2 regions of the Rossellomorea sp. GAMAL-10_SWC genome follow, and region 2 is predicted to be linked to the other one. Evidence: a T-box and tRNA genes for the amino acid it is inferred to sense, from the RefSeq annotation. Region 2 holds a T-box; the other holds one or more tRNA genes.
What was found. A T-box is a leader RNA that pairs with one kind of tRNA and senses whether it is charged. The one in region 2 lies ahead of serS (serine--tRNA ligase), so its partner is inferred to be a tRNA-Ser.

Region 1 (15,884 bases), 1.6 Mb from region 2:
CATGATATTAGATACATGCTCAGGTGAATTTGCAATACTTGTCATTAAAGTTCTAACAGTAGTTCCATATAGTTCATCAACAATATCGTCAATTTCACCAATCTCTTTGGCAGCTTGTAAATCTTCTGTTCGGTATGCTTCTGAAGCTTTTGTTAACATATCTAAGCCAAGTTCATGCATCTTTTCTATATTCTCTAATGGTAAGTTTTCTTGACGACTACGAATACGAATTGTCGATTTTGCGATATTTACTGCATAATCCGCAACTCGTTCAAGATCATGAGCAATTTTAATAGCAGTTAAATTTCTTCTTAAGTCTACAGCAACTGGTTGTTGTCTTGTAATAATCACTAAAATTAATTCATTCACTTCTTTTTCTAATTTATTAATGCGCTCATCTTCGTCAATTACTTCTAAAGCTAGTTCAATATTTTCTGTACGAAATGCCGCCATACTTTTGATGACTGCTTTTTTTGTTTTCTCAGCCAATTCGATGATCATTTCTTGTAATGTTTTTAAGTCTGCTTCAAATTGATTTCTCATCTCTTTTCACCTGTTCCCTTCTATTATCCGAATCGTCCAGTAATGTAGTCTTCAGTACGTTTATCTTTAGGTGTTGAGAACAGTTTATTTGTATCTGAGAACTCAACTACTTCACCGCTTAAAAAGAAAGCAGTTTTATCAGAAACACGAGCTGCTTGTTGCATATTATGCGTAACAATAATAATACTAAAATCTTTCTTTAAATCGTGAATTAACTCTTCAACTTTTAAAGTTGAAATAGGATCTAGCGCTGACGTTGGCTCATCCATTAAAATAACATCAGGCTCGATTGCTAAACAGCGCGCGATACATAAACGTTGTTGTTGCCCTCCTGAAAGACCAAAAGCATTCTCATGCAAACGATCTTTAACCTCATCCCAAATTGCTGCACCTTTTAAACTTTTTTCAACAATCTGATTTAATGTAGCTTTATCTTTAATTCCATGTATTTTTGGTCCATACGCAACGTTTTCCCAAATTGATTTAGGGAATACATTTGGCTTTTGGAATACCATTCCTACGTGTGTTCTTAATTCTTCAACAGGATAGTTTTTATCGAAAATATCTTGTTCGCGGTAAAGAATTTTCCCTTCTGTTCGAACTGAAGGAACTAACTCAACCATACGATTTAACGTTTTTAAATAGGTCGATTTACCACAACCACTGGGTCCAATAATCGCAGTAACCTCATTCTCATAAATGCTTAAATTTATATTTTTTAATGCTTTATCTTGTCCATACCATAAATTTAAATCTTGAGTATCATATACAATTGATTTTTTCACGTTTGTATTTGTCTCTTCAATATCATCATTTTTAGTAAAATTCTCTCTATTTAATGTCATTGTCATAACTTTCGATCCCCTCTCATCCTAAAGGAAGCATTCTATTTTTGATATATAAAATATTAACTAAACAATAGATAAACTTTATAATCGTTAAAATTCATTAGTACTTACATGAATAATCATATTCTCAAACTATTAAACCTGTTTTAACCGAATGTAAAGATTATGTAAATAAGTTCAGAAGGTGAAGGAAGGGTGTAGGAAGGGTGTAGAAATAGAGTTTTCCAAAAAAAAAAGAGAAGGGTTTAATCCCTTCTCTTCTTATTGATTTTTATTTTGAGTGTCTTGATTATCTTGACTACCTTGATTGTCTTGCATATCTAAATTATCTTTTGGTTCGTCATTATAAATTGATTGTCTATCTTTTTTCAATTTAAAATATTCATCCATAATATCTCGGCCAATGTATTTATTTACTGGCGCTTGGTCAGTTTGTAACCAAGGAACTACTACGACAAAGGCAATTTCAGGATTGTCATATGGAGCATAACCCATCAATGTTTCATTATAAGTTTTTTGTGGCCCATTGTATTTTTTACGATCTGGACCGTCGTATACAGATTGGGCTGTACCTGTTTTACCGGCTATTTTATAATCTACGCCTGTGAAGTATTTGTGAGCAGTACCACCAGTTTCATTATAGACTTTGATTAAACCTTGTTTAACATGATCGATGTATGATTGTTTCATATCAATACGGTTTAATACTTTAGGTTTAATTTCTTGTCTAATGACTCCACTATCTTCGCCGATTGAAGGTTGTCTTAATTCTTTCGCAACATGTGGTTGAATTCTGTAACCTCCATTTGCGATTGTAGAAACATATTGAGCTAATTGTAGTGGTGTATAAGTATCATACTGTCCAATCGCCATATCTAGTAGGAAACCTGGGCTTTTGTCTACACCTTTAAATCCAATTGCTTCATTTGGTAAATCAATTCCAGTTTTAACACCTAGACCGAATTGGCTGAAACTATTTCGGAATGTATCAAACGCTTTTACATCGATATCTAAAGGCCTATTCTCAACGTAATGTGCATGTCCAATAGCCATAGCCGTGCGGAACATATAAACGTTTGAAGAATATTTTAAGGCATCTAAATCATTAATCCATCCGAAGTTTTTATATGACGCTTTTACTGGAGTACCTGCAATTTTAATCGGAGTATCGAATTGCCTTTGTCCTGGAGTAATTGCCCCAGTTTGATAACCAGTTAAAAGAGTTGCACCTTTTACTGTTGAACCCATCTCATAAGATGAAGTAACATTTCCAGTTGCGTAATCTACAACTTTATTTTTTCCTGTCTTTTTGTCTTTAACAATTTGCTTTCCTGACATTGCTAATACTTCACCCGTTTTCGGGTTAATCATCGTAACAAATGCACGGTCCAAATATCGACCATTTGAAGTTGCTTTAGCTTTTAAGAGCTCTCTTTTTACAATTTCATCAACTTTACCTTGAAGTTCAATATCAATTGATAGTACTAAATCACTTCCAGGTTCCCCTTCTGTAATCACTTTCGTATCCACAACATTTCCATTCGAATCAATAACATTTTGTGCCTTACCTTTTGTACCACGTAAAACATCTTCATATTGCTTTTCAATATAACTTTTTCCTACACGATCATTACGGTCATAACCACGTGCTAAATAATAATCGACATTTTGAGCAGGTAATCCTTCTTTTTCAGAAGTAATATTACCTAAAATTGTTCGGAACGTATCACCATAAACATATTTTCTTTCCCAATTTGTCGTTACATCTACACCTGGAAGCTGATCTAAATGTTCACTAACTGTTGCATATTCTTTTTCAGTAACGCCCTCACTTTTAATTGTTTGTGGAGTTAGTGCATAACCAGCACTCATTTGTTTGTAAATTGCAAGTATCTGTAAGTCATTTGCACTAAGTGAATTAATATTATCTGCTGTAATTTTATCAATCTGTAAGTTATAGTAAGCTTTATTGTAAGCAGCGTCATCATCTTTATTTTGAGCTTTTAGTGTTTTATCCTCTTCTTTTGATACTAATTTTTTTGCATCTTCAGGATTTGTTAATAACCAATAATCTTTTTTATCTCGTTCAGTTATTTTATTAGTTGGCATCTTTAGATAACTTTTTAATTTTGTAGCCATTGTTAATAACTCGCCTGAAGTTGTCCCTTTTTTTCTTGTATACGTAATTGTACGCAAAGGCGTATTATCTACGACAACCTTTCCGTTACGATCTAAAATTTTTCCCCTTGGTACAGCTTGGTCGACGGTCATATTTTCTGTACGCTCTAATTCTAATTTATAGTCTTCACCTTTAACAATTTGTACGACACCTAGTCTTAGAATTAAAAAAGAAAATAAGACAAACACAAGAAAAAATAGTGTATTCAGTCGTGTTGGTAGTGTGATTTTATATTTCTTAGGCTTATTCATTTTTTCTCCTCTTTTTTCTACAATTACTAATTCTACATATTAATATTTTAATGATTCGGAAAAGGAATCACTGCTAAGTTTTTGACAATTTAGTGACAATACTTAAGCATGCTTATATTCTAATTTCCTCATTACGAAATAGACCAAAAAGTGTCCTGCACCAAATAAACACATTAATAATGGAATAAATTGTTCTGGTTGGAATAGTGATGTACATACAATGAAAACGGCAATAGAAAACATTCTACCGCTATTTAAATACACTTCACGTATAACGATGTATTCCACTCTATATTCCCTGGCCTTATACGATTTTCCTATTATATCATATGTTAAAGATAAGTAAGGTACTAAAATGATTGGATATGCCAAAGAAATTATTGCACCGTAAATGATTAATAAAGGAAATGAAACTTTAAAAGCGATTACAAAAACAGCACAAAATAGTAAAAAACCACCAATAAATATAGCTTTCATTCTAAAATTTTCTTTAATAATTCTTGTAACAATATAATAGGTAATAAAGCTAATTAACGATGTAATTAATCCGTATTTCCCTAATGCAAATTCACTTCCTGTCGATAAGAAAATATAAATTGAAATAACAAACATAAAAATCCCTTCACGAATCCCCTGAAAGAAATTAGCATATGTTACTCTCCGCCAATTATCATTTAATTTTCTTTCTTGAATGACGCGCTTAATATTGAACTCACTATCAAGTTCCCGTCTAACTAAGAAGCAACTTAAGACCACTGCACATATAAATAAAATAACTGCAGCAAGAAACACAAAATGATAACCTTTATTTCCAATCATTGAAGAAATAATCGCTCCAGCTATAAATGGGCCAAGCATTCCCGTGAACGAATTAATTAGCCCTAAAAAACCATTAAAAAATTGTCTAGTTTCAGGTTCTGTAACTTCAAACGTTAATAAGTTAAACGCTAAGTAGTAACAGCCATTTCCTATTCCTAAAATCGCTCCAATTAATATTGTTGCTAATAATGTCTTCGTTTCAAATAGTAAAACGACTATGTAGAATATTGCCAAAAACGAAATACCCGCTCTTAAAATGACAACTCGATCAATGGTTTTAGCTAATCTACCTGCTATTACGAATGTAAAAGCTTGAAAAAATGCGATCGAAAATTGGTACGAAGCAATTGGTAAATAATTATTTGATTGCTTCCACAAATAAACATTTACAAATGTGCTAGATAAAGCTGTCGCTAGAGTAAACAATCCACCGACACTTAGTAAAAGTATTAAATCTTTATTTAAATCTACGTCACCTATTAAAAATTTCCACTTACTCATCATAAACTCTCCTTTGTCTCATGAACTAGTTTTCCGAGTAAATGAAAATTTATCCTTTTTTAAACATAAAAAAAAACACTACTTAAATAAATTAAGTAGTGTTCATTTTTTATAAATTATTTAGCAGCTTGGTATAATTCTTCTACTTTTTCCCAGTTTACTACATTCCAGAATGCACCAACGTAGTCAGGGCGTTTGTTTTGGTAGTTTAAGTAGTAAGCATGCTCCCATACATCTAAACCTAAGATAGGCGTTTTGCCTTCCATTAAAGGTGAATCTTGGTTAGCTGTGCTTGTCACTTCTAACTCACCATTGTTTACTACTAACCAAGCCCAACCAGAACCAAAACGAGTCAATGCAGCTTGAGTGAAAGCAGCTTTAAGCTCATCTAAGCTACCGAATTTAGCGTTAATTGCTTCAGCAACTTCACCAACTGGAGTGCCAGTGCCTTCTGGAGTTAATAAAGTCCAGAATAAGCTATGGTTAGCATGACCACCACCATTGTTACGTACAGCTGTACGGATACCTTCTGGAAGTGCATCTAAGTTTGAAATTAATTCTTCAATTGAAGAAGCAGCTACTTCTTTACCTTCTAAAGCAGCGTTTAAGTTTGTTACATATGTATTGTGGTGACGAGTGTGGTGAATATTCATTGTTTCTTTATCAAAGTGTGGCTCTAATGCATCATAAGCATAAGGTAATTGTGGTAATTCAAATTTTGACATTTTTTATTTCCTCCCAAAGATAATAGTGAATTTCAATTTAAAGTTATCAAATATACTGAAAGATTTCAATAGTAATGCTTGAGAAAAGGGAAAGAAAGTAAAAAAGATTAATTTTTGGAAGAAAATTATTTAAGCGATGTGGATCAGAAAAGATATAAAATCTTCTTAGATTAATTTATAAACCAAAAACGAAAAAAGTCTTCAACATGATAGTTGAAGACTTTTTCACTAATTAAGGAGTAAGAGGGATTCGAACCCCCGCGGGCTGTTACACCCCTGTCGGTTTTCAAGACCGATCCCTTCAGCCGGACTTGGGTATTACTCCATAATAAAATATTGGTAGCGGCGGAGGGAGTCGAACCCACGACCTCACGGGTATGAACCGTACGCTCTAGCCAGCTGAGCTACACCGCCAAACTATATAAATGGCTCCGCAGGTAGGATTCGAACCTACGACCACTCGGTTAACAGCCGAGTGCTCTACCACTGAGCTACTGCGGAATAATTCCTGTTGTCCTTAAGACAATATTTAATTTATCATGTTTTGAACTAGACGTCAACACTTTTTATTTTTTTTTGATTATTAATTTATATTAACTATTTTTTAGTGAAAATAAATTGTTTTATCGAGATGTAAAGCCAAACTTAAATACGATCCTAAAACCATTGTCTTCCTCTTCTTATTTGCTCTTATCATTTTAATTAAAGTTTAATATTCAATTACAAAAAAAAGATTATAATATACAAAATAGCCCGAAAGCTACATAATAAATTTCGGGAAGTGAAATAACATTAAATAAGAAAGGATGAGTTTATGAATATATTTAAACAATTTTGGTTTAGTTTATACTCTCCAAAAACAATATCAAGATATAGACTCCAAAAAATCGGTAAAACAATCATTTTTCTTTTCCTACTAGCAATTTTATATACTCTTCCTGGATTCTTTTCATTAGTAAAAGATGTGAAGCTTCAGGTCAATAATGTTTCTGATCTGCTTAAAGATAATATTCAATCAATTACTTTAACCAAAGGATCAATAACAATAAACGACAATACGCCATTCGAACGAAATATCGGCGAGTATAAATATGCTTTTTATCCAAAGGAAACAGTTATACCTACAAAATTAAAAAATGAACAGTATGCATTTGTTGTATTAAAAAATAGAATAATAATGAAAAATGAAAAAGGCGAACAAGATTTCCCTTACCCTTCATTAAAATCAAGAGTAATAAATAAAGCGGACGTTTCAAAATTTATTGAAAATATAAAAGAAGCACTTCCAGTAGTCTTAATCGCGTTATTTTTCTTATTTTATTTAGGTTATAGTATCTCTATATTTATAATTGCTACATTATTAGCGTTTATAGCATCTTTATTTAAGTCGACTAAGCACTTGCCTTTTAGACAACGCTTTGCAATTGTTTCGTATAGTTTAACACTACCTACTGTTCTCTATTTATTGCTAGGATTATTGAAAGTAAATATTTCATTCCAAACGTTAATTTTTATAATATTAACAGTTGCTATGTACACATTAACAATTAAAAATTTACCATCTAAAAAATAATGTTTACTGAAGTGTGTTTCACACTTCTTTTTTTTTGCTAAAATATTTATTAGTCCAAGCTCCTAGTAGGAATATTCGTTGTGGACAAGCATATAGTCTACAAAAGGAGTGATGATTAATGAAAAAAATAGCTTTTTTACTAGGTTCTTTATTGCTTGCTTATATAATATTCTTTGACCTTCAAGTAGGGACGATCCCAACTAAACATATTGCTACTGTGGCAAAAGCAACAAAATCAGAAACAAAAGAAACCTCACTTCCAAAATATGAAAAAATTCAAGTCAAAAACGGTGACACTGTTTTAGGAATTATCGAAAACCTTAACCCTGATTTTAACCAGCCAATTAGCCAAATTACAAAAGATTTTAGTGCATTAAACAATGGACTTTTACCTACTAAAATTCAAAGTGGAAAATCATATAAATTCCCAATTTACTCTTCACAAAAATAAAATTTGTGATATATTTCTTTAGAACCAGTTGATAAAATGAGTAATCATGAAGAAAATATGATAATGTAGATTTATACAAAATAGAAATAAAGTTATTTTTGAAGGAGCGAGTTACTCGTGAACGAAATTACACATAGAAGTAAAACACGTGCAGTTAAAGTAGGTAATGTAGTTGTTGGTGGAGCAAATGAAATTTCAATCCAAAGTATGACAACGACAAAAACACACGATGTTGAAGCAACAGTTGCAGAAATTAAACGACTTGAAGAAGCTGGATGTCAGATTGTTCGAGTTGCAGTACCAGACGAAAGAGCTGCAAATGCAATCGCTGATATTAAAAAACAAATTAACATACCACTTGTTGCAGATATACACTTTGATTATAAATTAGCCTTAAAAGCAATTGAAGGCGGAGTAGATAAAATAAGAATTAATCCAGGTAATATTGGTCGTAAGGAAAAAGTTGAAGCAGTAGTAAATGCTGCTAAAGCTAAAGGAATTCCGATTCGTATCGGTGTTAATGCTGGTTCATTAGAAAAACGAATCTTAGAGAAGTATGGCTACCCAACTGCTGATGGAATGGTTGAAAGTGCATTACATCACATTAAAATTCTTGAGGATTTAGATTTCCATGACATCATCGTATCGATGAAAGCATCTGATGTAAACCTAGCAATTGAGGCATATGAAAAAGCTTCAAAAGCATTCAATTATCCTTTACATTTAGGTATTACTGAATCAGGTACATTGTTTGCTGGTACAGTTAAAAGTGCCGCTGGTTTAGGTGCAATCATTAGTAAAGGGATCGGAAATACAATGCGTATCTCATTAAGCGCAGATCCAGTTGAAGAAGTAAAAGTTGCAAGAGAATTACTTAAATCTTTCGGTTTATCTTCAAACGCTGCGACATTAATTTCTTGCCCTACATGTGGTCGAATCGAAATTGACTTAATTAGTATTGCGAATGATATTGAAGAGTACATCTCAACATTAAAAGTACCAATTAAGGTTGCCGTACTTGGATGTGCAGTAAACGGTCCTGGTGAAGCACGCGAAGCAGACATCGGTATTGCTGGAGCTCGTGGTGAAGGATTACTTTTCCGTCATGGGGAAATCGTACGTAAAGTACCTGAAGCAACAATGGTTGAAGAACTAAAACGTGAAATCGACATCATTGCCAAAGAAAAACTAGCTGAACTAGAAGCAGCAAAAGGTTAATCAAAAAAGGTTAAGGACACTGCTCCTTAACCTTTTTATTTTTTTCTTATCTTGTCAAATCGAATAATCTTGAGGAATAAATACCTTCAATTCATTAGGACGGACAAAAACCCTTTCTCCAAGTTGAATATTTAGTTCGTAAAATAATTCGTTCATGAGTTCAATTTCAACATAATCATTTGTATCTTCCCGTAGGACTTCCACATATACGATAGGTCCTACAGCATGAATATGGGTTACGATTGCACTGATCGAAGTTTGATTTGTTTCAAATTTTTCGATTGTAATTTGATGAGGTCGAACATATCCCGTAACCTCTTTATGTTCTTTATGTTCTTGTTCAACTAATTCTGGTAATGGAATTTCTAATCCTCCACTTATTAAACTCCCCTTATTTATCCTTCCATGAAATAAATTTACTTTGCCAAGAAAATCATAAACAAACGGACTTGCTGGCGTATGGTATACTTCCTCAGGTGTTCCGATTTGTTCAATCGTCCCGCCATTCATAATGACAACTCGATCTGCAACTTCAAGTGCTTCCTCTTGATCATGTGTTACAAATATACTCGTAATATGAATTTCATCATGGAGTTTACGTAACCATCTTCTTAAATCCTTTCGAACTTTTGCATCTAATGCCCCAAATGGTTCATCTAATAATAAAACACTTGGTTCAACAGCTAATGCTCTAGCTAATGCAACACGCTGTCTTTGTCCACCTGATAATTGAGAAGGAAATCGATTTGCAAAGCTTTCTAATTTTACTAAAGATAGTAATTCCATTACTTTCTCATTAATTTTTCGTTTTAACGGACGTGTTGCTCTTGGTCTAACCTTCAAACCAAAAGCAATATTTTCAAAAACCGTCATGTGCTGAAATAAAGCATAATGCTGGAATACAAATCCTACATTTCTTTCTTTTACCTGCACATTTGCTACATCCTGATCTTCAAAAAATATTTCACCCAAATCTGGATTTTCTAAACCGGCAATTATACGCAGCAATGTTGTTTTACCCGATCCGGAGGGACCTAATAAAGCAACCAATTCCCCTTTTTTTATATTTAAATCAATTCCTTTTAAGGCAGTTTCATTTTCATAACTTTTTATTACATTTGAAACTTTAATTGACATACAATCCGCTCCTATTGTTTTTCTTCCTTTAGAACTTTCCATTCAATTATATTTTTAATAACTAATGTCAGAATCGCAAAAATGGACATGAGTGACGCAACTGTATATGCTTGAGGAAAATGGTACTCATTATATAAATTTTCAATATGAAGTGGCATAGTAATTGTTTCTCCGCGAATATGTCCAGATACAACTGATACAGCACCAAATTCTCCAACCGCTCTTGCATTGCATAATATTACACCATACAATAGTCCCCATTTAATTTTCGGAAGTGTCACCTTCCAAAAAATATGCCATCCATTCGCACCCAAAGTAAGTGCAGCCTCTTCTTCAGCACTCCCTGTAGCCTGCATAACCGCAATTAATTCTTTCGCTACAAAAGGCAATGTGACAAAAATTGTTGCTAGAACAATTCCTGGGGTTGAAAAAATGATTTTCAAATTATGTTCCTTTAACCAACCACCAAAAACCCCATTATTGGGACTAAATAATAGAACAAATAAAAATCCAGCTACAATTGGCGACACTGCAAAAGGTAGTTCAATTAACGTTACTAATATATTTTTTCCTTTAAAATTAAATTTCGTTGTAGCCCAAGCAATTGAAACGCCAAAAATCGCATTAAGTGGTAACGTAATAATCGTTACCAAAAAAGTCAATTTAATTGCTGCTAATGTCTCATCATTTACAATCGCTTCTTTATAAACTCCAAAACCATCTTGTAAAGCCTTTATAAAAATTGAAACTAATGGAAGAAATAAAAATATCGCTAAAAAAAGTATGACAATACTAATTAAAATGATTGGAAACGTATTGCCGTTCAATTTTGCTTTTTTCTCAGTACTAACATTAACTTCTATTTTTCTTTCAATCTTAAATTCTCTTTCCATTCTTAACCCTTACCCCCTTGAATAAAAGCACGATTTGCGTATCTTTGAAAAATACTAATGATCAATAAGAGTAAGAAAGAAGTTACTAGTAACACAACTGCAAGTGCAGTTGCACCCGAGTAATCATATTGTTCTAATTTTGTCATTATTAACAAGGGTGTAATTTCAGTCTTCATTGGCATATTTCCCGAAATAAACACGACAGACCCATACTCACCTAAAGATCTTGCGAAAGCTAAAGAAAATCCAGTCAATAATGCTGGTAAAATCCCTGGAAAAATTACCTTCCAAAAAATTTGAAAACGGTTTGCACCTAGACTTGCCGCTGCTTCCTCAACATCTTTTTGAAAATTTTCAAGAACAGGTTGAACCATTCTAACTACAAATGGTAACCCGATAAATGTAAGAGCTACAATAATCCCGAGTGGTGTATAAGCAATTTTGAAAGAGAAAAATCTTCCAACCCAACCTTCAGGAGAATACAATGTTGTTAAAGTAATACCAGCAACTGCAGTCGGTAATGCAAAAGGTAAATCAATGAATGCATCTACAATTCGTTTTCCAGGAAAACGATAACGAACAAGCACCCAAGCTACTAATAAACCAAAAACTGCGTTAATAATCGCCGCAATAAAGGCAGTTCCAAAACTAACTTTATAAGACATTAGTACTCTATGTTCGCTAACAATTTTTATAAATTTTGACCAACCTATATCGAAAGAATGTAAGAACAGCATCGATACTGGCAGAAAAATAAAAAAACTTATATATAATATTGAAAATCCAAAGGTTAATCCAAATCCAGGTAGGATTCTTTTCCGCTTCTTAAACAAATTATGTCAATCCTCCTTAAAATAAAAATCAAATAAAGAAGACTTGGCTTAAGCGCTAGTAAAACGCCCAATAAAGTCCAATGTCCTCCTTATTTTCCAATTAGGTATTATTGATAAATTTGGTCAAATACTCCACCATCATCAAAATGCTTCGATTGAGCTTTACTCCATCCACCAAAATCTTTATCAATTGTTAATAATGGCAGGCTAGGATATTGTTCACTATATTTAGCGAGAATCTCTTTATCTCTCGGACGATAATAATTTTCTGCAATGATTTTTTGACCTTCTTTACTATATAGATAAGATAAGTAGGCCTTTGCCACTTCTTCAGTTTTCTTTTCCTTCACATTTTTATCAACAACCGCAACAGGTGGCTCAGCTAGAATACTAATCGAAGGATATACAATATTATATTTCCCCTCACCTAATTCCTTCACTGAAAGTAATGCTTCATTTTCCCATGCAATTAATACATCTCCAATTCCTTTTTCAACAAATGTAGTTGTTGAACCACGTGCGCCAGTATCTAATACTGGAACGTTTTTATATAATTTCTTCATAAACGCTTTTACTTTTTTCTCATCACCATTATATTTTTTGTCTGCATAGCCCCAAGCAGCTAAATAATTCCACCTTGCACCACCCGAAGTTTTTGGATTTGGAGTAATTACTTGAACTCCTTTTTTCGTTAAATCATCCCAATCCTTAATATTTTTCGGATTTCCTTTCCTTACTAAAAATACAATTGTTGATGTATAAGGAGTTGAATTGTATTTAAATTCTTTTTGCCAATTAGGAGATAGTAGTTGTGCCTTTTCATTGATCGAGTCAATATCATATCCAAGAGCTAATGTAACTACATCAGCATCTAAACCGTCGATTACTGCCCTAGCTTGCTTTCCAGAACCACCATGTGACTGTTTAATTGTTACAGTTTGGTTATGTTCTTTTTCCCAATATTTACTGAAAGCTTTATTATAATTTTCATATAATTCACGAGTTGGATCATAAGAAACATTTAACAATTCCACATTTTTATTTGCTGCTTCAGTATTAGTAGCCTTCGATTTATCATCCTTCAAGGTCGCATATAATACTCCCGAAACTGCCAATACAACAACTACCGAGCTAATAATCCATTTCTTTGCCCCCACAATGATCTGCCCCTCTCAATTTCAATTTTCCGATTTTATTTGTACCCATCTCTACACTTCAACACATTAAAATCTCCCCTTTAAGGCACAAATGTAAAGAAAACTTGTCGATTGCCTAGCCTTTTAGGCGAAGGCAGAGACGTAGTTGCACTTATATTCTTATAATTGGCAGTTACACCGAGTACACTTCATCGCCGCCAATTTATCCTTTTTAAAGTACAAAAAGACCCTTAACTAATGAAAATAGTTAAGGGCCTTTGGTCTTCCAATCAGCCATATTGATTTTTTATATAAGCTTAATAATAAACACACTATTCCTATGTGTCAACTATGTTTTTAGATAATTTCAAATTATTTTCCTTTTTATTCACTTTTTATACAATCCTCATTGTATACTCATTATATTTACTATTTACATTACATTTTATGGAGGATTTCATGCTAATCGAGTCATATTTTAAACACATCCGTTTAAATAAAACCCAAACAATTTCATATTCCTCATTAAAACAAATTCATAAGCACCATTTACTTTCAATTCCATTTGAAAATATCGATATTATTTCTCAAATACCGCTCTCAATGAATCCTTCTGAAATTATGAAAAAAATAGCTACAGGTAAGCGTGGTGGGATTTGTTTTGAAACGAATTCATTACTTTTTTCAGTCCTACAGGAATTAGGTTTCAATGTATCTTTTATTTCAACTAAATTTTGGAATGAAGAAAAACAGTGTTGGAATCCCGAATTCTCACATTTATCTATATTAGTAAAAATTGACGAACAAAACTATCTCGCAGACGTAGGAATTGGTGGCGGTTTTTTAAAACCACTCTTGCTTCGTGACCATTATGAATACTCAGATCCAAACGGATCCTATCGAATGATTGAACAAGACGATTCGAATTTCATCCTTCAAAAATTCAATGGAACTTGGAAGGATTTACTATTCATTTCAATTATTCCAAAACAGCTCCAACAATTCGAAGATCAATTTAATTACTTTCAAACTAGTAATGAAACAATTTTCACCCAATATAAAATCGTCAACTTATTAACGAAAGAAGGAAGAATTTCATTATCAGATCACCAATTAAAAGTAACCAAAAATCATAGAATCTGTATAACTGAAATAAAAAGTCAAGATGAGTGGCAATCAATTTTTAATAATCTATTTAATCAAAAAGCAGAAATTAAAGATTAAACGATTTGGCCATGTCTTTAAACTTCTAATAAATTAGTTATTTTTGCACAAATTAACTGTAATCGAAGTGAAGGGAGCAAATAAATTGAAAAATCGCGAAAAGCAAAACAGCATTATAAGAGAAAGAAGAGAAGACGAAATAAATAATATAAATCAGAGCAAACAAAATAACCAACCACTTCCTCAGCCAAAGGATATTGAAGAAATAGAATACTAAAAAAAATAAACCTTCTATATTAGAAGGTTTATTTTTCTTATTTCATTTTACTAATCATATGAATCACTTCTTCTACTATAAAAGGTACTTCTTCAAATGCATTCCTCATATGTAACCTCTCAGTTAACTTATGCGCATCTTTTCCGAACGGTCCGATATTTAACACAGGCGCATTTAATTTTTCCATTAAACTAAAAGGTAGAGTATAACTATCTCCCCATACTGGTGTATTCGACTCGAATGCTGTCCATCCGCCAAGCGAATCACTGTAATTAACATAACTTAAGTCACTTATTCCATTAAAATAGTGAATACGTTTTACGGGTAAATTAAACTGATTACTAGCAAGCTCAGAAGAAAATTGAATACATTTCTCCACTAACTTATCTCCAGTAGAATTTATTGCTGGATAGTAAGGTGGTGCAAATAAAATGATAATAGCAGGTGCAAGCTCCTGACATTCAATCATTAAATTGTCTGCAATTCTAAATGACTTCTCACGATCATCCCATTCATTGTGCGAATGAATTTCTTTTTTAAGGTTCAACACATAATCCTCACCGAGCTTCTTAATAGCATATTGCTGCAAGTCTGTATATTGGATAACTTTTACTTTCCCTACTGGATTTACATTTTGTTTTTTACAAATGTTTTCATATTCAAAACTACATTCTTCAGCAGCTTCTTGTGCTACTTTTTCGAACAAATTAAAAACTTCAGAAGCATTTCTTTTCATTAAAAACACATTGTATAGCGCACATGAACGAAAAGGTGTTTGAGTCGAATACTCTAACCTCAAGTCCTTCTGCTGTAATGTAACAGGTAACGGAGTTTTCTCACCAAAATCAATCTCTTGAAACTCCTCATTCCACTCCATTTTTCTAGTTAAAAAAGATGCAATATATGGAGATGTTATGCCACTTAATGGTTCTCCAGCATGAGTTTCTTTACCATAAAATAATGCGGCTGGCATTATTTTACCTATTGTACCAGAGTAAATATAATACTTTGGATCACCTGGTTCTTGTGAAAATACGGGCTCACCATTTAAAAATAATTTAAAATTCAAATCATATTCTTCCTGAAGATTTACAAGAGTTGAGACAGCGTCACGCATTCCACCCGAATTTACCTCTTCATCAGGAACAGTTAATAATAAAAGATTAATTGGCCATTCCTCAATACTAGCTTTCTCAATAAGACTCATATGCATCGCAAGTCCCATTTTCATATCCATCGAACCACGACCAAATAAATATTCACCAGAATTCAAATCACTTTGAACTTCTTTTGATAATTCATTTAGCCGTTCATGAAAAGCATTTGTTAAATCTTC
Region 2 (15,884 bases):
TTAGGCGGATTTACTGCATATGCATGTGCCATTTCTACAATCGTTGCGGGAATTGTTACAGGACTACTTAGAAAAAGATTCGGTTTACAGAAAAATAAATCCCTTTGGAGTGTAGTATCAATTGGAATTATTATGGAATGTGTTCAAATGGGGATTATTCTTTTAATTGCAAAACCATTTTGGGCCGCTCTTCATCTTGTTGAAGTAATTTCTCTACCAATGATTCTAATCAATGGTTTTGGTACGCTTATATTTATATTAATCATCCAAAATATCTTACAAGAAGAAGAAAAAACGCGAGCACTTCAAACAAACAAAGCCCTGTATATCGCAGAACAAACTTTACCATTTTTTAGACAAGGTCTAACCCCTCATTCTTGTAATGAAGCGGCAAGAATTATTTTTAAATTAACCAAAGCGGATGCAATTTCGATTACTGATCACAACAGCGTACTTGCTCACGTGGGTGCAGGTTCAGATCACCATGAACCAATGAATAGCTTAGCAACAAAACTAACCAAGAAGGCATTAAAAGAAGGAAAAATTATTATTGCTACTTCAAAAGATGAAATCCAATGTTTCCTTATGGATTGTCCTTTAAGTGCGGCTATTGTATTACCGTTAAAGGCTTTAAATAAAACAGTTGGATCTTTAAAGCTATATTATACGGATTCCAACAAGTTAGACAAAGTTGAGAAAGAACTAGCAGACGGATTATCTAAACTTTTTTCAACCCAACTGGAATTAGCAGAGGCTGAACTACAGCGAAAATTAGTGAAAGATGCTGAAATAAAAGCATTACAAGCACAAATGCATCCCCACTTCCTGTTCAATTCTTTAAATACAATTTCAAGTTTAATTAGAACAGATGCAGATCAAGCTAGAAAATTACTAATCCATTTAAGTACTTTTTTTCGAAATAACTTACAAGGGGCAAGGCAGACCTTAGTCACCTTAGAAAAGGAATTAGAACATGTAGAAGCATATTTAACGATTGAACAAACTAGGTTTCCTTCTAAATTCCATGTTGAGTTCCAAATAGAACCTCATTTAAAAACGGTTCAAATCCCCCCTTTTACACTTCAACCACTTATAGAGAATTCGATTCGACATGCGTTTTCAAAAGAAAAGAAATTAATGGTAACTGTGCAAGCATATGAATTCAATAATGATATGATTCTTATTACTGAAGATAACGGCAAGGGGATTTCGCCAGAGCTACTAAATACAATTGGGAACGAAACTATTCAGTCTAAAGAGGGAACAGGAACAGCGTTATGGAATATAAAAAAACGAATTGAAGAAATTTACGGGGAAAGAGAATATTTTCAAATAAAATCCGATCTAAACACTGGAACGAAAGTATCGATAAGAATCCCATTAACGCAAGAAGTAATGGAGGGATAAATAATGTTAAAGGCACTAATTGTAGATGATGAACCATTAGCAAGAGACGAACTAGCTTATTTACTAAAAAGAAGCAAGGAAGTCGAAATAGTTGGAGAAGCGGACTCAATTAGAAGTACATTGAAATTCATTCAAACAGAAGAAGTCGATGTTGTATTTTTAGATATCCAGTTAGCTGATGAAAGTGGATTGGAATTAGCTCAAAAACTACAGGATCTCACCCATCAACCAGCAATCGTCTTTGCAACAGCTTTTGACGGGTACGCTTTGAATGCATTCGATTTACACGCGATTGATTATATTTTAAAACCATTTGATGAAATAAGAATTCAAAAAACTATTGAAAAATTAGCTAAGCTAAGTATAAACTCTATTAAAACTGAGGTAAAAAAGTATCCCCCTCTTCTAAAACAAGATAAATTGGCTATATCGGTTGATGAAAGAATTCTTTTAATAACATTCGAAGAGATCATTTATATTTTTACACAAGAAGGTAAAACAAGTGTCGTTACTGATAAGATGACTTATCAAATAAATGAACCTTTAATCAATTTAGAACGAAAGCTACAAAATACATCATTTACCCGTGTCCATCGGAGCTATATTGTTAATTTGGATAAAATCATTGAAATTCAGCCTTGGTTTAATTCCACCTACAATTTAATTATGAATGATGGTGAAAAAGTACCCGTTAGCCGGACATACACAAAAGAGCTAAAACAACTTTTTAATTTATAAAGCTTGTATTTCAATAATCCATTCATGCTTCTCAACCTGTTTTTATTGCATCTTACATTGAAAATTCAAAATTTTAATTTTCATAAAGTAAAATGAATGTAAATAAAAAGAAACAGGGGAGGCTTATTAATTAAAATGAATGCGGTTACAATTGTTATTGCTTCTATGTGTATTTTGATGATTGCATATCGTCTATACGGAACATTTATGGCTGTGAAGGTACTTAAGTTAAATGATTCTATACCTACTCCAGCTCACGAGTTAAATGATGGTAAGGATTATGTTCCTACTAACAAATGGGTAACATTCGGTCATCACTTTGCTGCAATCGCAGCAGCTGGCCCTCTAGTTGGTCCAATTTTAGCCGCTCAATTTGGGTACCTTCCAGGTCTGTTATGGCTTTTAATAGGTGCTGTAATCGGCGGAGCAGTGCATGATGCTGTTGTGTTATATGCTTCGATGAGAAAGAAAGGAAAGACGCTATCAGAAGTAGCAAAAGAAGAGCTTGGACCTGTTGCAGGCTTCTGTACGGGACTAGCTATGCTTTTCATTATTACAATTACAATGGCCGGTCTTTCAATGGTTGTTCTACATGCGCTTGAAAATAATCCATGGGGGACATTTGCAGTTGGAATCACAATACCAATTGCGATGGGGGTTGGTCTACTTTATAAAAAAACTGGCAATTTAAAATTAGCTTCAACAATTGGATTTATTTTATTAATGGTTGGAGTCTTTATGGGACCGACTATACAAGAAACTGCTATTGGTGATTTTTTAACATTTGATACGAGAACTTTGGCAATTATACTACCTATCTATGCGTTTTTTGCTGCTGCTTTGCCAGTATGGCTCTTACTGGCACCTCGTGACTATTTAAGTAGCTTTATGAAAATCGGTGTCTTTATTGCACTCATTATTGGGGTATTTATTATTAATCCATCCATCCAATTTCCGACTGTAACTAAATTTGTTAACGGCGGGGGACCCATTTTAGCTGGTCCAGTTTGGCCCTTTATTTCAATTACAATTGCATGTGGAGCAATCTCAGGTTTTCATGCATTTGTGGGCTCTGGAACAACTCCAAAAATGCTTGATCGATGGACCGATATAAAGGTCGTAGGATTTGGTGCAATGCTAGTTGAATGTTTAGTAGGTATTATGGCTTTAATCGCTGCTACCGCACTTCAGCCTGCAGACTACTTTGCAATTAACTCTACTCCAGAAGTATTTAAAACGTTAGGAATGAATGTTGTCCACTTACCGGAACTTAGTAAAGAAATTGGATTAAGTTTAGAAGGACGTACTGGTGGAGCTGTTACCTTGGCGGTTGGTATGACCTACATATTTACATCTATCCCATGGTTTAGTCACTTAGCATCATATTTCTTCCAGTTTGTTGTTATGTTCGAAGCCGTATTTATTTTAACAGCAATTGACGCTGGAACTCGAGTAGCACGATATTTAATTCAAGATTTCTTTGGTGAATATTATAAACCATTGAAGAAAACAGATTGGATACCAGGATCAATTTTTGCTAGTGCACTAGCATGCTTTATGTGGGGGTATCTCTTATTTTCAGGGGATATTGGATCAATCTGGGCACTATTTGGAGTATCTAATCAATTAATGGCTTCTATTGGATTAATCATAGGGGCAACAGTGCTATTAAAGATAGCTGATAAACGTTGGTATATGCTTACTTGTTTGATTCCTCTTGCCTACCTATTTATCACTGTAAATTATGCAGGATACTGGATGATCAAAAATGTGTATCTAAACCATAATGCAGCCGGTTATAGTATGTTAAATGGTGTCTTATCTATCATTATGTTAGTTTTAGGTGTCGTTATTTTAATTTCAGCCATTAAAAAATGGATGGAATTGTGGAACACACATAATTATAAAATTAATGTTAAAACGATCTAAACAAAAAGCAGATGGACCTGAGAATCACTTCTCAAATACCATCTGCTTTTTTTATTTAATTACTTCTTTTCCACCCATATACGGACGAAGAACTTCAGGAATAATAACTGAGCCATCTGCTTGTTGGTAGTTTTCTAAAATTGCAGAAACCGTACGTCCAATTGCAAGACCAGAGCCGTTTAATGTATGAACAAATTCTGGTTTTCCTTTTGGATCACGTCTAAAGCGTATATTCGCTCTTCTTGCTTGGAATGCCTCAAAGTTACTACAAGAAGAAATTTCTTTGTATGCATCATAGCTTGGTAACCAAACTTCAATGTCATACGTTTTTGCAGAAGAAAATCCAATATCTCCAGCACATAATGTAATGACACGGTATGGTAGTCCTAATAATTGAAGAACTTTTTCTGCTTGACCTGTTAATTTTTCTAACTCAATATATGAATCTTCAGGTTTTACAAAGCGCACTAGTTCAACTTTATTAAATTGATGCTGGCGAATTAGTCCACGTGTATCACGACCGGCAGAACCTGCCTCAGAACGGAAACACGCGCTATATGCCGTATATGCAATCGGTAATTGTGCAGCATCAAGAATTTCGTCACGGTGATAGTTTGTTACAGGTACTTCTGCAGTAGGTACTAAGAAAAAGTCTTCTTTCTCAATACGGAATGCGTCTTCTTCAAATTTTGGTAATTGACCTGTACCGATCATGCTAGCACGATTTACAAGGTTCGGAGGTAATACTTCAGTGTACCCATGCTCCTCTGTATGAAGATCTAACATAAAGCTGATTAAAGCACGTTCAAGTCTAGCCCCTAAGCCTTTATAGAAAGTAAAACGACTACCAGTAACTTTTGCTCCACGTTCGAAGTCTAAAATGTCTAAATCAACACCTAAGTCCCAATGTGCCTTTGGTTCAAAATCAAATGTACGAACTTCACCTATTCTACGAATTTCAACATTATCGTCTTCTGTTAATCCCACTGGTACTGAATCACTAACTAAGTTTGGAATTGTAAATAAAATAGCATCTAGTTGTTCTTCTAAAGTTCTAATCTCTTCATCTAGAGCTTTAATTTTATCCCCAACTTCTCTCATCTCAACAATTAGTGCTTCTGCATCTTTTTTCTCACGCTTTAATACACTGATTTCTTGGCTAACTTCATTACGTCGGCTTTTTAAGCCTTCCACCTGAACAAGTAATTCTCTACGGTTTAAATCTAAGTCTTCAAATTTTTCGATATAGCTTATATCGCCACCACGTAACTGAAGCTTTGCTTTAACATCTTCAAAATTACTACGTAATAATTTAATGTCTAACATTTTAAATTCCTCCTATTCTTTTATTGTCTAAAGGATAAAAATAAATACAAAAAAGCCCTCATCCCATAAAAGGGACGAGAGCTACCCGCGTTGCCACCCTAATTGAAGAATTAATAAATAATCCTTCCACCTTAGTATAGTTAACGGACTATAGTACCGGGGTTACTTACTAGCTGTACAGCATTCCGTAACCCACTCAAGAATGGATTCACAAGTCTTCATTATCGGTTTGCACCAACCACCGACTCTCTATAAATTTAGAACCTGCTACTATTTTCTTTCATCGCTTTAAACAATTTAAATTATATAATAATTTACTATAAGCTTTTACTTTTTTCAATAGTTACATACTTAAATTTGCACTTTTTTCCTTAACCATCTCTACAAAGTAACTCATAAAACGGTAATCATTCGTTAATTCCGGATGGAAAGATGCTGCTAACATGTGATTTTGTCTAACTGCTACAATATTACCATCATGTTCCGCAATAACCTCTGCATCACCTGATACTGAACGAATAAATGGTGCTCTGATAAATACAGCTGGGTAGTCTTCACATACACCTTTAATTGGAATGTTTACTTCAAAACTATCCACTTGTCTACCATAAGCATTACGTTCAGCTACCATATCCATAACTCCTAGATGCACCGTGTCATCATTTGCAATCACTTTCGAAAGTAAGATCATGCCTGCACATGTACCAAATGCTGGTAAACCATTTTCGATTTTCTCTTTTAACGGTTCTAATAACCCAACGTGGTCAAGCAACTTACGCATTGCAGTGCTCTCACCACCAGGTAATACAATACCATCAAGTCCATCTAAATGTTCTACACGTTTCACGATAACAGCTTCAGCACCACATGCTTTAATTGCATTTATATGTTCTTGAACTGCACCTTGTAATGCTAATACACCTATTTTCATAAAATCACCAACTTAAATGCTACGATCTTGCATACGATCTGCTGCAGCAAGTTGTCTCATATCGATACCTTTCATAGCAGGACCTAAGTTTTTAGAAAGGTTAGCGATTAATTCATAATCTTGATAGTGAGTAGTAGCTTGTACAATCGCACGAGCAAATTTCTCAGGGTTTTCTGATTTGAAGATACCAGATCCTACGAATACACCGTCAGCCCCTAATTCCATCATTAAAGCTGCGTCTGCAGGTGTTGCTACGCCGCCAGCAGCGAAGTTAACAACTGGTAAACGACCAAGCTCTTTAATTTGAAGTAATAATTCGAATGGAGCGCCAAGGTTTTTAGCTTCAACCATTAATTCATCACGAGATAAACCAACTACTTTGCGGATTTCTCCGTTAATTTGGCGTAAGTGACGTACTGCTTCTACAATGTTTCCAGTACCTGGCTCACCTTTTGTACGTAGCATAGATGCGCCTTCACCAATACGACGAAGTGCTTCACCTAAGTTACGGCAACCACAAACGAATGGAACAGTGTAATCTGATTTATTAATATGGAAGATATCATCTGCTGGAGATAATACTTCACTCTCATCGATGTAATCTACTCCCATTGCTTCTAAAACACGCGCTTCAACGATATGTCCAATACGAGCTTTAGCCATTACAGGAATACTAACAGCGTTAAGAATTTCCTCAGTAATACTTGTATCAGCCATACGAGCTACTCCACCAGCTGCACGAATGTCAGATGGTACCTTTTCTAATGCCATTACTGCTACTGCACCAGCAGCTTCTGCAATTTTAGCTTGCTCAGCATTTACTACGTCCATAATAACGCCGCCTTTTTGCATTTCTGCCATGCCGCGTTTTACACGTTCTGTTCCTGTTAAATTCATTGTTATGCCCCTCCATTATTAAAGCTTACTTGGTAACATTTTAGTATTTCTCTTCCCCTAGTTAAAGTTACCTTACTTTTATTTTACTGAAAAAATGACAACTTAACAATTACTGATATGTTTATATAGAAATTTATTTAAATAAACCACCAATTCCGCTTATGATACTATCCCATAAATTTCCAAAAAATGATCCAATTCCTCTAAATGATAATACTAACCAATTTGCTTTATCAACACTTTTATCAACTACTAAATCGTACGATTGATTATTAGTATTGATAAATCCTAAATCTTCATTCTTTGAAGATTTAACCACAATTTGTCCAACCTTTGTTCCTTTTTTAATCGGAGCTATAATATTTCCATCTTTATCAATTGATTTACCTGATAATTGGACTGTTGCTTTATAATTTTTAGCTTCGCCGCGTTTTATAGCTAAAGTAACATCGTCTTTTGCTACTACTTTTACGTCATTATCTTTACCTTTAACTACTTTTACTGTTTTATTACCTTTTACTGTTTGACCTTTTGATACCAATGTAACTTTTTCGAAGTTACTGAAACCATAATCCATTAATTTGGCCGTTTCACTAAATCTTGAGTTATAAGAATTTGCCCCCATTACAACTGTAATATAACGTTGACCATCTCTTTTAGCAGTTCCAGTAAAACAGAAGCCAGCTGAATCTGTTGAACCCGTTTTTAATCCATCCATACCTGGGTATTGAAATACTAACCCTGGTAACATCCAGTTCCAGTTATCCATTTTTACTGGATACTTGCCACCTTCTTGGAATGTTTTCTTTGGAATTGAAGAAGTTTGAAGTACTTCAGGATATGTTTTGATTAGATTATAAGCTAATTTTGCAACACCGTTTGCTGACATAATATTTTCATCAGTAAGGGAAGTTCCCTCTGGTTGCATACCTTGTAAGTCTTTATTTACTAAACCAGTAGCATTAACAAATTTAACGTCTCCTAGATCTAGTTTCTTTGCTTTATCGTTCATTAATTGGACGAAGTTTTTCTCAGATCCACCAATTTTTTCTGCTAGTGCAATTGTCGCACCATTTGCTGAATAAATAGCAGCTGCTTCATATAGTTCTCTTACTGTATATTGACCACCTAATTCAAGTGGTACATTAGATAATCCTGTGTTTTGAGAGATTTTATGAGCATAATCAGAAACAGTTACTTTATCGTCCCAAGAGATTTTTCCATTTTTTACAGCTTCATTAACTAGATATTCTGTCATCATTTTTGACATACTTGCAATCGGTAATGGAGCTTTTGAATTTTTTTCATATAATATTTTCCCTGAATTTGCATCAACTAAAATTGCAGCTTTAGCTTTAATGTCTAATACGTCCTCTGCAGCAGCCGGTCGTAAATTCATTGGGATGATTATAGTTATCGCTAATGCTATTACGATTAATTTCGTTAGTATTTTCTTTCCAATCACTGTTTTACCTCCAACCTTTAATCTCACTTGTACATTTTAACACAATTATTTCCCAAAAAATAGGCAACTACAATTTCTTGTAATTGCCCTAGGTACATTGCTTAAATTATTATAGTGAGTAATTTGGTGCTTCTTTTGTAATATGAACATCGTGTGGATGACTTTCACGTAATCCAGCACCAGACATACGAATAAACTGTGCGTTATCTCTTAATTCATTTAATGTAGCAGTACCACAGTAACCCATACCAGCTCTAATTCCACCAATTAGTTGGTGAACTGTATCAGCTAATGGGCCTTTATATGGAACACGTCCTTCTATACCTTCAGGAACTAGTTTTTTATTACCTTCTTGGAAATAACGATCTTTACTTCCTCTTTCCATTGCTCCAACAGAACCCATACCACGGTATACTTTAAATTGTCTACCTTGGAAGATTTCTGTTTCACCTGGGCTTTCTTGTACACCAGCAAACATACTTCCTAACATAACTACATGTCCACCAGCTGCAAGGGCTTTAACGATATCACCAGAGTACTTAATACCGCCATCAGCAATAATAGGAACTCCGTACTCTCTAGCAACAGAAGCACAGTCATAAACCGCTGTTAGTTGAGGAACACCTACTCCAGCAACAACTCGAGTTGTACAGATAGAACCTGGTCCAATACCAACTTTAACGATATCTGCTCCAGCTTCAATAAGTTCTTTTGTTGCTTCACCTGTTGCAACATTACCTGCGATGATTGCTAATTCTGGGAATCTACTTCTAATTTCTTTTACTTTTTCAATAACGCCTTTAGAGTGACCATGTGCTGTATCAATTACAATTACATCTACATTAGCTTTCACTAATAACTCTACTCTTTGCAGTGCATCTTTTGTTACTCCTACAGCTGCACCTACAAGTAATCGTCCTTGTTGATCTTTCGCTGAGTTTGGAAACTCGATTACTTTTTCGATATCCTTAATTGTAATTAGGCCCTTTAAAGTACCGTCTTCATTAACTAGGGGTAGCTTTTCGATTTTATGTTTTTGAAGAATTTTTTCTGCTTCTGCAAGTGTAGTTCCAACAGGAGCAGTTACAAGATTTTCTTTTGTCATAACATCTGAAATAACAATTGAATAATCTTGAATAAAACGCAAATCACGATTTGTTAAAATACCTACTAATTTTCGATTCTCCGTATCATTTACGATTGGTACACCTGAAATACGATATTTACCCATTAAATATTCAGCGTCTGCAACTTTATGAGATGGTGTTAAGAAGAATGGATCATCAATTACACCACTTTCAGAACGCTTTACTTTGTCTACCTGTTCAGCTTGCTCTTCAATTGACATATTTTTGTGGATAATACCTAGTCCACCTTGTCTAGCCATTGCAATGGCCATATCTGCTTCTGTAACTGTATCCATCCCTGCGCTGATTAATGGAATATTTAATTGAATTTTTTCAGTTAATCTCACACTCACATCAACTTGATTTGGAAGTACTTCAGATTTCGCTGGAACTAGTAATACATCATCAAAAGTAAGTCCTTCTTTTACGAATTTTGATTCCCACATAAAAAAGCCCCCCTATACACGTATAAATATTATTAGTAGATTAACAATAGGATAAAACACTGTCAAGGAAGTCAAATTATGTTTAAATATTCAGTTAATAAGGAGTTCCTCTCTTATGTTATATTCGTATAGTAATGTATGGGATGAGCTATGTTATTTTAGCTCTGCGCAATATTCAAAAAGCTATCTTCAAACAAAATATGAACGAACTAATTTCAAGGAACAAAAATCAAAGGCTTTCCGTAATGCTTATCCATTTTTATATTACATTGAGCATGGGAAAAGTTATTTTCATGCAGCTCAAAATTCGCAAATTAATGTAAAACCTACATTACTGTTTTATGGGCTTGTACAATTATTAAAGGCTTGCATCCTCACCGTGGATCCTGATTATCCGAGTACCACCGCAATCCTGGCTCATGGTGTTACCTCAAGAAAAATAAAAAAAGTAGGATACTCTTTTGTTGATGACGAAGTTAAAATCCAAAAAAATGGATTATTTACTCATGCTTCTAAAGTATTATTTAATCTAAATAATTTAGAAAACGAAAAATTTACAATGCTTCAGCTTTTACAATCAATACCGGAATTAAATAAGGTCCTTAAAATTACCAAAAAAGGAAACTTATTTCTTCCAACTACAGTTGATCATGATGTAATCACTCTACCTGAACAAATTTTGTCATCTTATCATTTTACTTCAGAACGTTTTATTTCATTTCTTCAATCAAAGCAAGCTTCAATAGATATTGTAATTGTTGAACAGAATCAAAAGCAAATTAAAATTAAGTCAAATTTTCCTGATAAAATTTTAAGTAAAGCACCATTTTATTTTAATATATTAAATCAAAATTATTTTATAAAATCACAAAAGGAAGCGCTTTTATTATTACCTGAAATTCTATACCACTATCTACTTTTATATAACTTGAGTATGATTTGTCGATATGAAACTGACTGGTGGTGTGAACTTTTACAGACTTATTCTACTGATGATTATCCTTTAATAAACCAATTTTTAACAACAACAGAACAAAAAATTCCTTATTTAATTCATCGTTTTTTAACTACATAATAAACCAAAAAACATCAGCCGAATAGCTGATGTTTTTCGTTACCAGGCGACGTTCTACTCTCACAGGGGGAAACCCCCAACTACCATCGACGCAAAAGAGCTTAACTGCCGTGTTCGGTATGGGAACGGGTGTGACCTCTTTGCCATAATCACCTGATTTATAGAGTTGTACTTCGTACCCTCAAAACTAGATAATGTCATTATCAAACTTGTTAGTTAAGTCCTCGACCGATTAGTATCAGTCAGCTCCACGTGTCACCACGCTTCCACCTCTGACCTATCAACCTGATCGTCTCTCAGGGGTCTTACTAGCTTAACGCTATGGGAAATCTCATCTTGAGGGGGGCTTCATGCTTAGATGCTTTCAGCACTTATCCCTTCCACACATAGCTACCCAGCCATGCTCTTGGCAGAACAACTGGTACACCAGCGGTGTGTCCATCCCGGTCCTCTCGTACTAAGGACAGCTCCTCTCAAATTTCCTGCGCCCACGACGGATAGGGACCGAACTGTCTCACGACGTTCTGAACCCAGCTCGCGTACCGCTTTAATGGGCGAACAGCCCAACCCTTGGGACCGACTACAGCCCCAGGATGCGATGAGCCGACATCGAGGTGCCAAACCTCCCCGTCGATGTGGACTCTTGGGGGAGATAAGCCTGTTATCCCCGGGGTAGCTTTTATCCGTTGAGCGATGGCCCTTCCATGCGGAACCACCGGATCACTAAGCCCGACTTTCGTCCCTGCTCGACTTGTAGGTCTCGCAGTCAAGCTCCCTTATGCCTTTACACTCTTCGAATGATTTCCAACCATTCTGAGGGAACCTTTGGGCGCCTCCGTTACTCTTTAGGAGGCGACCGCCCCAGTCAAACTGCCCACCTGACACTGTCTCCGAGCCGGATCACGGCTCTAGGTTAGAATTTCAATACAGCCAGGGTAGTATCCCACCGACGCCTCCACCGAAGCTAGCGCTCCGGCTTCTCAGGCTCCTACCTATCCTGTACAAGCTGTACCAAAATTCAATATCAAGCTGCAGTAAAGCTCCACGGGGTCTTTCCGTCCTGTCGCGGGTAACCTGCATCTTCACAGGTACTATAATTTCACCGAGTCTATGGTTGAGACAGTGCCCAAATCGTTACGCCTTTCGTGCGGGTCGGAACTTACCCGACAAGGAATTTCGCTACCTTAGGACCGTTATAGTTACGGCCGCCGTTTACTGGGGCTTCAATTCAGAGCTTCTCCCGTAAGGGATAACCCCTCCTCTTAACCTTCCAGCACCGGGCAGGCGTCAGCCCCTATACTTCGCCTTGCGGCTTCGCAGAGACCTGTGTTTTTGCTAAACAGTCGCTTGGGCCTTTTCACTGCGGCTCTCCCGGGCATACACCCAAAAGAGCACCCCTTCTCCCGAAGTTACGGGGTCATTTTGCCGAGTTCCTTAACCATAGTTCTCTCGCTCACCTTAGGATTCTCTCCTCGCCTACCTGTGTCGGTTTGCGGTACAGGCACCTATTTCCTCGCTAGAAGCTTTTCTTGGCAGCGTAGAATCAGGAACTTCGGTACTATATTTCCCTCGCCATCACAACTCAGCCTTATGATGTGCGGATTTGCCTACACATCAGCCTAATTGCTTGGACGCGCATATCCAGCAGCGCGCTTACCCTATCTTTCTGCGTCCCTCCATTGCTCAAACGGAAATGAGGTGGTACAGGAATATCAACCTGTTGTCCATCGCCTACGCCTGTCGGCCTCGGCTTAGGTCCTGACTAACCCTGGGAGGACGAGCCTTCCCCAGGAAACCTTAGGCATACGGTGGACGGGATTCTCACCCGTCTTTCGCTACTCATACCGGCATTCTCACTTCTAAGCGCTCCACCAGTCCTTACGATCTAGCTTCAACGCCCTTAGAACGCTCCCCTACCACTGATACCATACGGTATCAATCCGCAGCTTCGGTGATACGTTTAGCCCCGTTACATTTTCGGCGCAGAGTCACTCGACCAGTGAGCTATTACGCACTCTTTAAATGGTGGCTGCTTCTAAGCCAACATCCTGGTTGTCTAAGCAACTCCACATCCTTTTCCACTTAACGTATACTTTGGGACCTTAGCTGGCGGTCTGGGCTGTTTCCCTCTTGACCACGGATCTTATCACTCGTAGTCTGACTCCTATGGATAAGTCATTGGCATTCGGAGTTTGACTGAATTCGGTAACCCGTTGGGGGCCCCTAGTCCAATCAGTGCTCTACCTCCAAGACTCTAACACATAAGGCTAGCCCTAAAGCTATTTCGGGGAGAACCAGCTATCTCCGAGTTCGATTGGAATTTCTCCGCTACCCACACCTCATCCCCGCACTTTTCAACGTGCGTGGGTTCGGACCTCCATTCAGTGTTACCTGAACTTCATCCTGGACATGGGTAGATCACTCGGTTTCGGGTCTACGACCACGTACTATATCGCCCTATTCAGACTCGCTTTCGCTGCGGCTCCGTCTCTTCAACTTAACCTTGCACGGGATCGTAACTCGCCGGTTCATTCTACAAAAGGCACGCCATCACTCGTTAACGAGCTCTGACTATTTGTAAGCACACGGTTTCAGGTTCTCTTTCACTCCCCTTCCGGGGTGCTTTTCACCTTTCCCTCACGGTACTGGTTCACTATCGGTCACTAGGTAGTATTTAGCCTTGGGAGATGGTCCTCCCAGATTCCGACGGAATTTCACGTGTTCCGCCGTACTCAGGATCCACTCAAGAGGGAACGAGGTTTCAACTACAGGGTTTTTACCTTCTTTGACGGACCTTTCCAGGTCGCTTCATTTACCCCGTTCCTTTGTAACTCCGTATAGAGTGTCCTACAACCCCAAGAGGCAAGCCTCTTGGTTTGGGCTATCTTCCGTTTCGCTCGCCGCTACTCAGGAAATCGCTATTGCTTTCTATTCCTCCAGGTACTTAGATGTTTCAGTTCCCTGGGTCTGTCCTCAGTACCCTATGTCTTCAGGTAAAGATACTACTCCATTACGAGTAGTGGGTTTCCCCATTCGGAAATCTCCGGATCAAAGCTTACTTACAGCTCCCCGAAGCATATCGGTGTTAGTCCCGTCCTTCATCGACTCCTAGTGCCAAGGCATCCACCGTGCGCCCTTTCTAACTTAACTAATTTTAAAACTAATTGAATTAAACTTACGCAGTTTAATGAATGACATTATCTAGTTTTCAAGGTACAAAGTTGAGAGTGAACTCTCAAAACTAAACAAAACAATGAAGAAACATTTTCATACATGAACCATCGGTTCATGATGTCTCCATAGAAAGGAGGTGATCCAGCCGCACCTTCCGATACGGCTACCTTGTTACGACTTCACCCCAATCATCTGTCCCACCTTAGGCGGCTGGCCCCTAAAAGGTTACCCCACCGACTTCGGGTGTTACAAACTCTCGTGGTGTGACGGGCGGTGTGTACAAGGCCCGGGAACGTATTCACCGCGGCATGCTGATCCGCGATTACTAGTGATTCCGGCTTCATGTAGGCGAGTTGCAGCCTACAATCCGAACTGAGAATAGTTTTATGGGATTAGCTCCACCTCGCGGTCTTGCAACCCTTTGTACTATCCATTGTAGCACGTGTGTAGCCCAGGTCATAAGGGGCATGATGATTTGACGTCATCCCCACCTTCCTCCGGTTTGTCACCGGCAGTCACCTTAGAGTGCCCAACTAAATGCTGGCAACTAAGATCAAGGGTTGCGCTCGTTGCGGGACTTAACCCAACATCTCACGACACGAGCTGACGACAACCATGCACCACCTGTCACTCTGTCCCCGAAGGGAAAGCCCTATCTCTAGGGTTGTCAGAGGATGTCAAGACCTGGTAAGGTTCTTCGCGTTGCTTCGAATTAAACCACATGCTCCACCACTTGTGCGGGCCCCCGTCAATTCCTTTGAGTTTCAGTCTTGCGACCGTACTCCCCAGGCGGAGTGCTTAATGCGTTAACTTCAGCACTAAAGGGCGGAAACCCTCTAACACTTAGCACTCATCGTTTACAGCGTGGACTACCAGGGTATCTAATCCTGTTTGCTCCCCACGCTTTCGCGCCTCAGCGTCAGTTACAGACCAGAAAGTCGCCTTCGCCACTGGTGTTCCTCCAAATCTCTACGCATTTCACCGCTACACTTGGAATTCCACTTTCCTCTTCTGCACTCAAGTTTCCCAGTTTCCAATGACCCTCCCCGGTTGAGCCGGGGGCTTTCACATCAGACTTAAGAAACCGCCTGCGCGCGCTTTACGCCCAATAATTCCGGACAACGCTTGCCACCTACGTATTACCGCGGCTGCTGGCACGTAGTTAGCCGTGGCTTTCTGGTTAGGTACCGTCAAGATGCCAGCTTATTCAACTAGCACTTATTCTTCCCTAACAACAGAGCTTTACGACCCGAAGGCCTTCATCGCTCACGCGGCGTTGCTCCGTCAGACTTTCGTCCATTGCGGAAGATTCCCTACTGCTGCCTCCCGTAGGAGTCTGGGCCGTGTCTCAGTCCCAGTGTGGCCGATC

Region 1: it encodes a tRNA-Ser, which carries the amino acid that the T-box ahead of serS (serine--tRNA ligase) is inferred to sense. The anticodon was not compared.

Annotation. Positions count from the first base shown of each region.
Region 1 is NZ_CP144911.1:2,691,874-2,707,757, forward strand. Features, by position in the region: gene phoU (phosphate signaling complex protein PhoU) at 1-543, opposite strand, end outside; gene pstB (phosphate ABC transporter ATP-binding protein) at 567-1,394, opposite strand; gene V5E38_RS13410 (peptidoglycan D,D-transpeptidase FtsI family protein) at 1,653-3,821, opposite strand; gene V5E38_RS13415 (MFS transporter) at 3,924-5,141, opposite strand; gene V5E38_RS13420 (superoxide dismutase) at 5,258-5,866, opposite strand; tRNA gene V5E38_RS13425 (tRNA-Ser) at 6,102-6,191, opposite strand; tRNA gene V5E38_RS13430 (tRNA-Met) at 6,204-6,280, opposite strand; tRNA gene V5E38_RS13435 (tRNA-Asn) at 6,293-6,367, opposite strand; gene V5E38_RS13440 (DUF1189 domain-containing protein) at 6,681-7,439, shown strand; gene yqfZ (protein YqfZ) at 7,558-7,890, shown strand; gene ispG (flavodoxin/ferredoxin-dependent (E)-4-hydroxy-3-methylbut-2-enyl-diphosphate synthase) at 8,008-9,108, shown strand; gene V5E38_RS13455 (sulfate/molybdate ABC transporter ATP-binding protein) at 9,163-10,245, opposite strand; gene cysW (sulfate ABC transporter permease) at 10,257-11,138, opposite strand; gene cysT (sulfate ABC transporter permease subunit CysT) at 11,141-11,971, opposite strand; gene V5E38_RS13470 (sulfate ABC transporter substrate-binding protein) at 12,079-13,131, opposite strand; gene V5E38_RS13475 (arylamine N-acetyltransferase family protein) at 13,567-14,331, shown strand; gene V5E38_RS13480 (hypothetical protein) at 14,417-14,548, shown strand; gene V5E38_RS13485 (M20/M25/M40 family metallo-hydrolase) at 14,586-15,884, opposite strand, start outside.
Region 2 is NZ_CP144911.1:4,332,870-4,348,753, forward strand. Features, by position in the region: gene V5E38_RS21115 (LytS/YhcK type 5TM receptor domain-containing protein) at 1-1,407, shown strand, start outside; gene V5E38_RS21120 (LytR/AlgR family response regulator transcription factor) at 1,411-2,145, shown strand; gene cstA (carbon starvation CstA family protein) at 2,281-4,074, shown strand; gene serS (serine--tRNA ligase) at 4,126-5,400, opposite strand; T-box leader at 5,468-5,693, opposite strand; gene pdxT (pyridoxal 5'-phosphate synthase glutaminase subunit PdxT) at 5,744-6,331, opposite strand; gene pdxS (pyridoxal 5'-phosphate synthase lyase subunit PdxS) at 6,344-7,228, opposite strand; gene V5E38_RS21145 (serine hydrolase) at 7,362-8,627, opposite strand; gene guaB (IMP dehydrogenase) at 8,803-10,266, opposite strand; gene V5E38_RS21155 (YaaC family protein) at 10,382-11,341, shown strand; rRNA gene rrf (5S ribosomal RNA) at 11,383-11,498, opposite strand; rRNA gene V5E38_RS21165 (23S ribosomal RNA) at 11,554-14,491, opposite strand; rRNA gene V5E38_RS21170 (16S ribosomal RNA) at 14,645-15,884, opposite strand, start outside.